3 regions of the Bradyrhizobium sp. UFLA05-89 genome follow, and region 2 is predicted to be linked to each of the others. Evidence: predicted binding sites of a transcription regulator. Region 2 holds the regulator's gene; each other region holds the start of a gene.
What was found. Region 2 encodes PhoB, which activates phosphate uptake and scavenging genes when phosphate is short. Its sites were predicted from a motif close to TGTCATNNANCTGTCAT; they were not measured.
Positions count from the first base shown of each region.

Region 1 (3,253 bases), on a different contig from region 2:
CCGCCTGGGACACCCAGCGGCTGAAGAACGACTACATCTACGGCTACGCCTCGGCCGGCGGCGACATTGCCGAACGCGCGGCGATCACCGGTGCGCTGTCGCTGTATTTGAACTTCATCAACCTGTTCACGCTGCTGCTGCAGCTCCTCGGCCAGCGCGACTAGGCTCTGAGACGAGTGAACGACACGAACCCCGGCCGCAAGGCCGGGGTTTTTGTTTGGCTAGGAGCACGCCACACACCCACTGTCATCACCCGCGAAAGGCGAAAGCGGCTTCGCTCTTTCGGCAAACGCGCGGAGCCTTTAAGCTACCTCCATGTCCGCACCTGAAATCAGGCCCACAACCGAGGCCGACCTTCCCGCCATCACCGCCATCTACGAGCACGCCGTGCGCCACGGCACCGCGACGTTCGAGCTCGAACCGCCCGACCTCGCCGAGATGACGCGCCGCTACAAGGCACTGACGGATGGCGGCTATCCCTATTTCGTCGCCGAGCTCGATGGCCGCATCGCCGGTTACGCCTATGCTGGCGCCTACCGGCCGCGGCCGGCCTATCGCTTCACGGTGGAGAACTCGATCTATCTCGAGCCGTCATTCCATCGCCGCGGCATCGGCTCGGCGCTGTTGCAGCGGCTGCTCGTCGAATGCGAGGCGCGCGGCTTCCGCCAGATGATCGCCGTGATCGGCGATTCCGCCAATGCCGGCTCGATCGGCGTGCACACCAGCGCCGGCTTCAAGATGATCGGCACGCATCCCAATGTCGGCCTGAAGTTCGGCCGCTGGCTCGACACGGTGATGATGCAGCGCGACCTCGGCGAGGGCGCAACGAGCGTGCCGGAGAAGTAGGCCCGGATTCGTAGGGTGGGCAAAGCGGAGCGTGCCCACCTCTGGTGTCAAAAATCCGGGAGACAGAACTGGTGGGCACGGCGCAAGAGCGCCCTTGCCCACCCTACGCAGCAACGCTACGGCGGCTGCACGAGCGGCTAAACCACCGCGAGCTTCCGATCTATCACCAGCAACACGCGATCGAGCTCGTGGCCGCGGCGCAGGATCAGGCCGGTCGCCGAGATCACGCTGTACATGCCCTGCTTGCGCGCGAGCCGCGGGTCTTTCTCGATGCGGTAAAGCGGCACTTCGGAGGCGCGGCGATAGACCGAGAACACGGCGCGGTCTTTCAGGAAGTCGATGGCATAGTCCCGCCACTCGCCGTCGGCGACCATGCGGCCATAAAGGTTGAGGATGCGATGCAATTCGAGCCGGTTGAACGTCACCCGGCTCGGTTGGGAACCCGCAGCGGCGCTACGCGCCACTGCGCGCTGCTCGCTCGGATCGGCATCCTCCGACATCAGACTCATGCGAAGCGCCTCCTGTGGCGTTGACGGATGACCGGCGGTCGCGAAAGCGTCCTCGCCCCGCGGATCATGACAGTTACATGATTGCGCCAACCGCGGCCGGCCGCAAGAGGCGCCAACCGCGCGGCTGCACATCGCGCCGCAAACACACCTCCTGGCTGTGGAACTCGCTCGCGACATACCGTCACGGGATCGTTAGCAGGAATCATAGTCTCGCCTCTTTTCCGCCTAGCGCCTGCCGCCCTGCATTGCGAAAAGATTCGTGTGCGTTGGCCCGGTCCTTTCGGTTCCGGATTCCTCAGCCCCCAGCCCCCCGGGGTCGTCGGGATCGGGCCTGTTCGCACGAAGGAAGGACCAACGCGAGTTGGTCCTTTTTTGTTGTGTCGGGATGGTTCTGCGTTCCCTCATCCTGAGGAGCCGCGCCTTGCGCGGCGTCTCGAAGGATGAAGGCCCGGGTGCGGCAGCGCGGCCTACATGGTTCGAGACGGCGCTGGCGCGCCTCCTCACCATGAGGATCCAGAGAGACCGCTTGTCAGGAAAAATTCGAAGCTACGAGATCAATGCAGCGACGTGTACGCTGCGCCCAGCATGGGCCCGGGCTTCTCGCGACTGCCATCCTGGACATAGACCACCGCGCCGTCGACGCCCTCGCGCGATAGGTTCTCCAGCGGCACAGTCCAACTTTCCGAAGTGCCGTTCCAGTCACCGACCTTCAGCAGGTTACGCACCACGTTGTGGTAAGTGATCTGCTGCCCGCGGTTTTCGCCGCGTCCGATCGAGATCGGCACCGCTTTGGTGATCGAGCAGATCCAGACTTCACCATGCGAGACCGCTGCCTCCTTGCTCGCCGCCACCGAGACGTTGAGCTGCTTGCCTGCGAGAGACATCGACACCGGCACGCTCATCACGGTGTCGCTTTTCGCAGTCTTCGCGATCGCGCTCTCGATGCCGGCGCGGTCGCTGCCGATGACATGCGCCGAGCCGTTGACCACGACCTGCGGCGTGTAAACCTCGCGGTCGCCGCGCATGCGCGAATAGGCCCGCTGTCGCGCCGAGAAGCGTGAATCCGCCAGCGTGTCCTTCCAGCCGAGATAATCCCAGTAATCGATCGGCATGCTGAGTGCGATGATCGAGGGATCGTTCGAGAGTTCACCGATGATCTTGTCGGCGGGCGGACAGGACGAGCAGCCCTGAGAGGTGAAGAGTTCGACGACCGCGCGGGGATCGGCGTGGGCAGGACGGATGACCGCGATGATCGCGCAGACGCCCAGTGCACCTGACCAGATCGCACCGGACCATCGCGAAATCAGATTAGAGGCCATCATTGTCATGTTGAACGCTGCACACTTTAGCTGATGTCGAGGGGAAATCTCATTGCGAGTTGGTCACCGTAGTCTTACGGACAAATCCTGCGCGCGCAGTGCGCTCCGCATCGTCCGAGACGAAGATCTCTGCCCGGACGAGCCCATCTGGAACATACCGCAAACGAACAAAGGCGGCCCTTGATAGGCCGCCTTCGCTTAACGTTCTACTCACTTCGCAGTGAGCCATAGTTCACAAATCCGCGCTTACGCCGCGAGTTTGCGCAGGACGTAGTGCAGGATACCGCCGTTGCGATAGTAGTCGAGCTCGTCCAGCGTATCGATGCGGCAGAGCAGCGAAACGCGCTGCAGCGAGCCGTCGGCCGAGACGATCTCTGCGGTCAGCTTCTGGCGCGGCTTGAGGTCGCCGACGAGGCCGCGCAGCGTGACCTTCTCATCGCCCTTCAGGCCAAGCGACTGCCAGGAAGTGCCTTCCTCGAAGGTGAGCGGCAGCACGCCCATGCCGACCAGGTTGGAGCGATGGATGCGCTCGAAGCTCTGGCAGACCACGGCGCGAACGCCGAGCAGACGTGTGCCTTT
Region 1 is NZ_JBANBA010000031.1:9,866-13,118, reverse strand. Features, by position in the region: gene SO139_RS18120 (Bax inhibitor-1/YccA family protein) at 1-164, shown strand, start outside; gene SO139_RS18115 (GNAT family N-acetyltransferase) at 316-846, shown strand; gene SO139_RS18110 (DUF2794 domain-containing protein) at 984-1,355, opposite strand; gene SO139_RS18105 (DUF1223 domain-containing protein) at 1,910-2,683, opposite strand; gene acnA (aconitate hydratase AcnA) at 2,921-3,253, opposite strand, start outside.
Region 1: the regulator PhoB is predicted to act here: its motif matches at 1,422-1,438, upstream of SO139_RS18110 (DUF2794 domain-containing protein).

Region 2 (3,253 bases):
CATGCGGTAGCGCTCGGGATGGCCCTTGGTGGCATGATAGCGGCGCACCACCTTGATCACGCATTCCATCGCCTCGGCGCCGGAATTGCAGAAGAACACGAAGTCCGCAAAGCTCTCGTTGCAGAGCCTGACCGCGAGCTTCTCACCGTCCGGGCTCTGGAACAGGTTCGACATGTGCCAGAGCTTTGTCGCCTGCTCCTGCAGAGCCCCGACCAGATGCGGATGCGCGTGACCGAGCGCATTCACGGCGACGCCCGACGTGAAATCGAGATAGCGCTCTCCATTGGTTGCGACCAGCCAGCAGCCTTCGCCGCGCTCGAAGCCGAGCTCGGCCCTGGCGAAAACGGGAAGCAGATGCGTCGCGGCGCTCTTGGTCATGGCGGTCACTTGGATGTTGGGGCCGGCTGAGGCTGCCTTGCGCAGCGCATCATTGACCTGCCCGGAAAACGAAACGTGCCGCCTTTTAAGGGCGGCACGTGTCACCATTTTATGCTTGGAAAAACCGCTGTCAATGCCGCCAGAAGGCCCTGCAAGGCGCCTGACCCGTAGTCTTGCGGTGGCGATTTTGAGTTCTTTTAGCGACGGAACATGTGGACGCGGAGCCGCAGACTCTTGCGCGGGAGTCACGCCATATTGTAGCGTTTACCGTGTCAGATACGACATCTCGTGCAGCAGTTCTGATCCTCTTAGTCCTCATGTACCGGCGTAACGTTCAGGTGCGTTTTTCGCGCCCGGCGAGCCTTAAGGGATTCTGGGGGCACGGGTTTTTCGAGGCTTAGACATCGCCACGCGGCCCCAAGGATTGGCAGGCGCGCGGCGAAGGGAAGGGTGCAATGACGGTTTTGACCTGGTCCGACGATCGCGTCGAGCAATTGAAAAAGCTCTGGGAAGCCGGGCTTTCGGCCAGCCAGATCGCTGCCGAGCTCGGGAATGTGACGCGCAACGCCGTAATCGGCAAGGTGCACCGGCTGGGCCTGTCCGGTCGCGCCAAGAGCCCGTCCTCGGCGGCTCCCCGGCCCCGCAAGGCGCGCCCCGCACAGCACATGATGCGGGTGAGCCGCCCGATCTCGCGCGGCAACACCGCCCTCGCCCAGGCCTTCGAGGTCGAGGTCGAGCCCGATCCGATCACCTACGACAACGTCGTTCCGATGAGCCAGCGCCTGTCGCTGCTCGAGCTCAACGAGGCGACCTGCCACTGGCCTGTCGGCGATCCCTCGAGCCCGGATTTCTTCTTCTGTGGCGGCAAGTCGCTCTCGGGCCTGCCCTACTGCGCGCAGCATTCGCGCGTCGCCTACCAGCCGGCGGCGGACCGCCGACGCGCACCGGCCAAGCCCGGCACGCGCTGAGGTCATCAGCGCGGGGGGCTGGCCGACGCGCAACGATGGTTCAACAAATTGGATGTCGTCCCTGCGAAAGCAGGGACCCATAATCCAGGGCGCAGTTATTGCGCGGGAAGATCACTCCGAGTCTTCGCCAAACCACTCCCCGTGGTTATGGGTCCCTGCTTTCGCAGGGACGACATCGGAGAATGTGGCGGCAGCCCGCTGGATCACCGCTGCCACCTGCAAACCTTAAGTCTGCTCCGCCTTCGCGAAACGATCGTCCAGCGCGTAGCCGGCGCCACGGACGGTGCGGATCGGGTCCTGCTCGCGGCCGAGATTGAGCAGCTTGCGCAGACGGCCGATGTGGACGTCGACGGTGCGCTCGTCGATATAGATGTCACGGCCCCAGACGCTGTCGAGCAGCTGTTCACGCGAGAACACCCGGCCGGGATGCTCCAGGAAGAACTCCAAGAGGCGATATTCGGTCGGGCCGAGGTCGATCGGCCGTCCGGAGCGCGCGACGCGACGCTTCTCGCGGTCGAGCTCGATGTCGCCGTAGGCGAGTATGGTCGCAAGCCGCTCGGGGCTTGCACGCCGGAGCAGGCCTTTCACGCGCGCGAGCAACTCAGGTACCGAGAACGGCTTGACGATGTAGTCGTCGGCGCCGGTCGCAAGCCCCCGCACCCGCTCGCTCTCCTCGCCGCGTGCCGTGAGCATGATGATCGGCAGCTGCTTGGTCTCGGGCCTGGCGCGAAGCCTGCGGCACAGCTCAATGCCGGACAGGCCCGGCAGCATCCAGTCGAGCACGATCAGGTCGGGGATATGCTCCTTGAGGCGGGTGTCGGCGTCATCGCCGCGCATCACCGTCTCGACATCGTAGCCGTCGCCTTCGAGGTTGTAGCGCAATAGCTCGGTCAGCGCTTCCTCGTCCTCAACAACCAGAATGCGTGCGCCCATGGCGTCGTCGCTCCTTAAGTGTTCGGCACGGTCGTGGCGAAGGTCGTCATGTCGCCCTTCGGGCGCTTGTCGGCGATGGCCTGACCTTCGATCATGTAAAAAACGGTCTCGGCGATGTTGGTCGCATGGTCGCCGATCCGCTCGATGTTCTTGGCGCAGAACATCAAATGGATGCAGAACGAGATGTTGCGCGGATCCTCCATCATGTAGGTGAGGAGCTCGCGGAACAGCGAGGTGCAGATCGCGTCGACCTCCTCGTCGCCTTTCCACACCACCATCGCCGCCGGCAGGTCATGCGCGGCATAGGCGTCCAGCACCGACTTCACCTGCTGCTGCACGAGGTCGGTCATGTGTTCCAGGCCGCGGAACAGCTTTAGCGGATGGAAATCGGTCTCGAGCGCGGCGACGCGCTTGCCCATGTTCTTGGCAAGGTCGCCGATCCGCTCCAGATCGGTCGCGACGCGCATGGCGCCAACGATCTCGCGCAAGTCGACCGCCATCGGCTGGCGGCGCGCGATCGTGAGCACGGCGCGCTCCTCGATCTTCTTCTGGAGCGCGTCGATCTCGGCGTCGGTTGCCACCACGCGCTGGCCGAGCGCGACGTCACGGCGGATCAGCGCATCGACGGAATCGACGATCATGCGCTCGGCAAGGCCGCCCATCTCCGCAACGAGCCGCGTGAGCTCTTGCAGGTCGGTGTCGAAGGCCTTTGCGGTATGTTCAGAAGCCATTTCCTGTCTCCTCAGCCGAAGCGGCCGGTGATGTAGTCTTGGGTACGCCGGTCGCTGGGCGACGTGAAGATCTTGCTGGTCTCGTCGAACTCGATCAGCTCGCCGAGATACATGAAGGCGGTCTTGTCCGAGACGCGCGCCGCCTGCTGCATGTTGTGGGTGACGATCGCGATCGTGTAGTTCTCGGCGAGCTCCTGGATAAGCTCCTCGACCTTAGCGGTCGAGATCGGATCGAGCGCCGAG
Region 2 is NZ_JBANBA010000016.1:94,396-97,648, reverse strand. Features, by position in the region: gene SO139_RS11595 (aspartate aminotransferase family protein) at 1-378, opposite strand, end outside; gene SO139_RS11590 (GcrA family cell cycle regulator) at 834-1,346, shown strand; gene phoB (phosphate regulon transcriptional regulator PhoB) at 1,572-2,279, opposite strand; gene phoU (phosphate signaling complex protein PhoU) at 2,294-3,010, opposite strand; gene pstB (phosphate ABC transporter ATP-binding protein PstB) at 3,022-3,253, opposite strand, start outside.

Region 3 (3,253 bases), on a different contig from region 2:
CTCGAAATGTCGAGCGCCGCGAGGCAGGCGCTGCGCAGATCCTCATCCAGCACGCCGACCGGCGCATCGCCGATCACGTCACGCGGCCCCTTCACCGGGAATGCCGCCACTGGAAGGCCGCTCGCCAGCGCTTCGAGGAGCACGAGGCCAAAGGTGTCGGTCCGGCTCGGAAACACGAAGACATCCGCGGCCGCATAGATTTCGGCCAGCGCCTCGCCGTGCTTTTCCCCCAAGAAGATCGCCTGGGGATAGGCCTGCTCAAGGCCGGCGCGCGCCGGTCCGTCGCCGACGATCACCTTGGTGCCGGGCAGATCGAGGTCGAGGAACGCCTCGAGATTCTTCTCTACCGCGGTTCGGCCGACGCAGAGGAACACCGGCGCGGGGAAGCAGAGATCGATGGCGCGGGGATAGAACAGCTTGTTGTCGACGCCGCGCGGCCACAGCACGACATTGTCAAAGCCACGTTCACTGAGCTCGCGCGCCAGCGCCGGGGTCGCCGCCATCACGGCGCGGCTGGACGCGTGGAAACGGCGCAGCGCCCGCCAGATCAGCGAGCCCGGAACCGGTACCCTGGCGCGGACATATTCGGGGAAACGGGTGTGGAAGCTCGTCGTGAAAGGCAGCTTGCGTTGCCGGCAATAGCGGCGGACCATGAGGCCGATCGGCCCTTCGGTCGCGATATGGATGCTGTCGGGGCCCGCCTCCTCGATCAGCTTGGCAATCCTCGCCGGCCGCGGCATCGCGAGCCGCACGTCGCGATAGCTCGGCATCGCGAAGGTACGGAACGATTGCGGGGTGAGGAAGCTGAACTCGACGTCCAGCGCCTTCGCAGCGTCAGCGAGCTTGGTCAGAGTCCGAACCACACCGTTGACTTGCGGGTGCCAGGCGTCGGTCGCGACCAGGATGCGCATCATGCGGCTCTTGCCGCGACCTGTGGAACGGCCGCAGGCTTCTGCAACTGATCTGCCCAGGTGATGATCTCGAAATGGCCGTCATCGTGCTCGACCAGCGCGGTGCAGCTCTCGACCCAGTCGCCGCAGTTCATGTAGCGGATGCCGTTTTCGTCGCGGATCACGGCGTAGTGGATGTGGCCGCAGATCACGCCGTCGGCGTCATGGCGACGTGCTTCGGCGGAGAGCGCCTGCTCGAACGCGCCGATATAGTTGACTGCGTTCTTGACCTTCTGTTTGGCCCATTGCGACAGCGACCAATAGGGCACGCCGAACATGCGGCGAAAGAAGTTGACGAAGCGATTCATCTGGATCGCGAAGTCGTAGGCCTTGTCGCCGAGATGGGCGAGCCAGCGCGCGTTCTGCACCACGAGGTCGAAGATGTCGCCGTGGATGACGAGATATCGCTTGCCGTCCACACCAGTGTGGACGGTGTTCTCCACGACGTCGATGCCGCCGAAATGCGTGCCGTAATAGTTGCGCAGGAACTCGTCGTGATTGCCGGGTACGTAGATGACCTTGGCACCCTTGCGCGCCTTGCGCAGCAGCTTCTGGACGAGGTCGTTATGCGATTGCGGCCAGTGCCAGCTCGATTTCAGCGCCCAGCCATCGACGATGTCGCCGACCAGATAGATCGTATCGGCGTCGTGGTAGCGCAGGAAGTCTAGCAGGAGGTCGGCTTGCGAACCGCGGGCTCCGAGATGAACGTCGGAGATGAACAACGTGCGAAAGCGCCGCTCCGGGCTCTCGTCACTCACATCGTAACTTCCCATGCGCCAGCCTGTAACAATATCCCGTGACAGGGGGATGACCGGTTGAACCTGTGAGGCACCCTCAGATACGAATCAAACCTTGCCTCGCCCTCTTCGCGGATATCAGCCGCATGCGACAATCAGGCGACATGGCCCCCGCAGAGGCCTCCGCAAAACTCCGGGAACCCCTAGGTTTATTGGTTAACGCCGGCTGGCCGCCGCCATCGCGGCCGAGGTCAATAGTATTTGTGGAAATGATGGATCGGCCCGTGGCCGTGACCGACGCTGAAGCGGTCGGCGGCGGCAATCGCCGTACTGATCCAGGCCTTGGCATCGCGCACGGCCGTAGCGAGGTCCTCGCCCTTGGCAAGCCCTGCTGCGACGGCAGACGACAGCGAGCAGCCAGTGCCATGGGTGTTTTGGGTCGCAACCCGCGGCGCGGCGAGCGCGATCACGCCGTCCGCGCTGACGAGATAGTCGATGCTCTCGGCGCCCTGCCCGTGCCCGCCCTTGATCAGCACCGCGCGACAGCCAAGCGCGAGCAGGCGGCGCCCCTGGCTCTCGATCCCGGCCTCGCTCTCTGCTACCGGCTCATCAAGCAGCGCGGCTGCCTCGGGCAGGTTCGGCGTGATCACCGATGCAAGTGGCATGAGCCTTGTGCGCAATGCCTCGACGGCCTCTGCCGCCAGCAGCCGGTCGCCGGAGGTTGCGACCATCACTGGATCGAGCACCACATGCCGTGGCGACCATCGCACCAGGCTGGAGGCGATCGCATCGATGCTCGCGGCCTGCGCCACCATGCCGATCTTGACCGCGTCGACATCGAGATCGGAGAACACCGCATCGATCTGCGCGGTCACGAACCCGGCGGGCACCGCATGAATGCCGGTCACGCCTTTGGTGTTTTGCGCGGTCAGCGCCGTGATCGCGGAGGCGCCGTAGACGCCGAGCGCGGCGAAGGTCTTCAGGTCGGCCTGGATGCCGGCGCCGCCGCTCGAATCGGAGCCGGCGATGGTGAGCGCTATGGGCGTCGTCATGGCGCGGCTTTCGGATGGATCGGGGCCATGGTCTGTCCTAACGCGCATACCCGGGACCAGCAAGCTTGCTTGCGCCACGAGGCCAGCAAGTTCGCTTGCTAAAGCCGGCCGATTTTGGCCTATTAGCCGCCAAATCATGCCTTCGGAGCAACCGCGATGGTTCCTTTCTTCGTTCAGATCAAATGCAAGCTCGGCCAGTCCTACACGGTCGCCAACGCGCTCGCCGAAGCCGAGATCGCCTCCGAGATCTATTCCACGGCCGGTCACTATGATCTCCTGGTGAAGTTCTATGTCGACAAGGACACCGACATCGGCCACTTCATCAACGAGAAGGTACAGGTCCTGCCGGGCATCCAGGACACCCTCACCATCATCACCTTCAAGGCGTTTGGCGGCCGCTAGCCGCCCAATCTCACCTCTCCCGCAGGGAGAGGTCGGATCGCATCGAAAGATGCGGTCCGGGTGGGGGGTTACGATCTCACTGATCGCTGCGGCCCCTCACGGGATTGCTTCG
Region 3 is NZ_JBANBA010000105.1:8,813-12,065, reverse strand. Features, by position in the region: gene SO139_RS36285 (glycosyltransferase family 4 protein) at 1-911, opposite strand, end outside; gene SO139_RS36280 (UDP-2,3-diacylglucosamine diphosphatase) at 911-1,723, opposite strand; gene thiD (bifunctional hydroxymethylpyrimidine kinase/phosphomethylpyrimidine kinase) at 1,939-2,739, opposite strand; gene SO139_RS36270 (Lrp/AsnC ligand binding domain-containing protein) at 2,896-3,141, shown strand.
Region 3: the regulator PhoB is predicted to act here: its motif matches at 1,747-1,763, upstream of SO139_RS36280 (UDP-2,3-diacylglucosamine diphosphatase).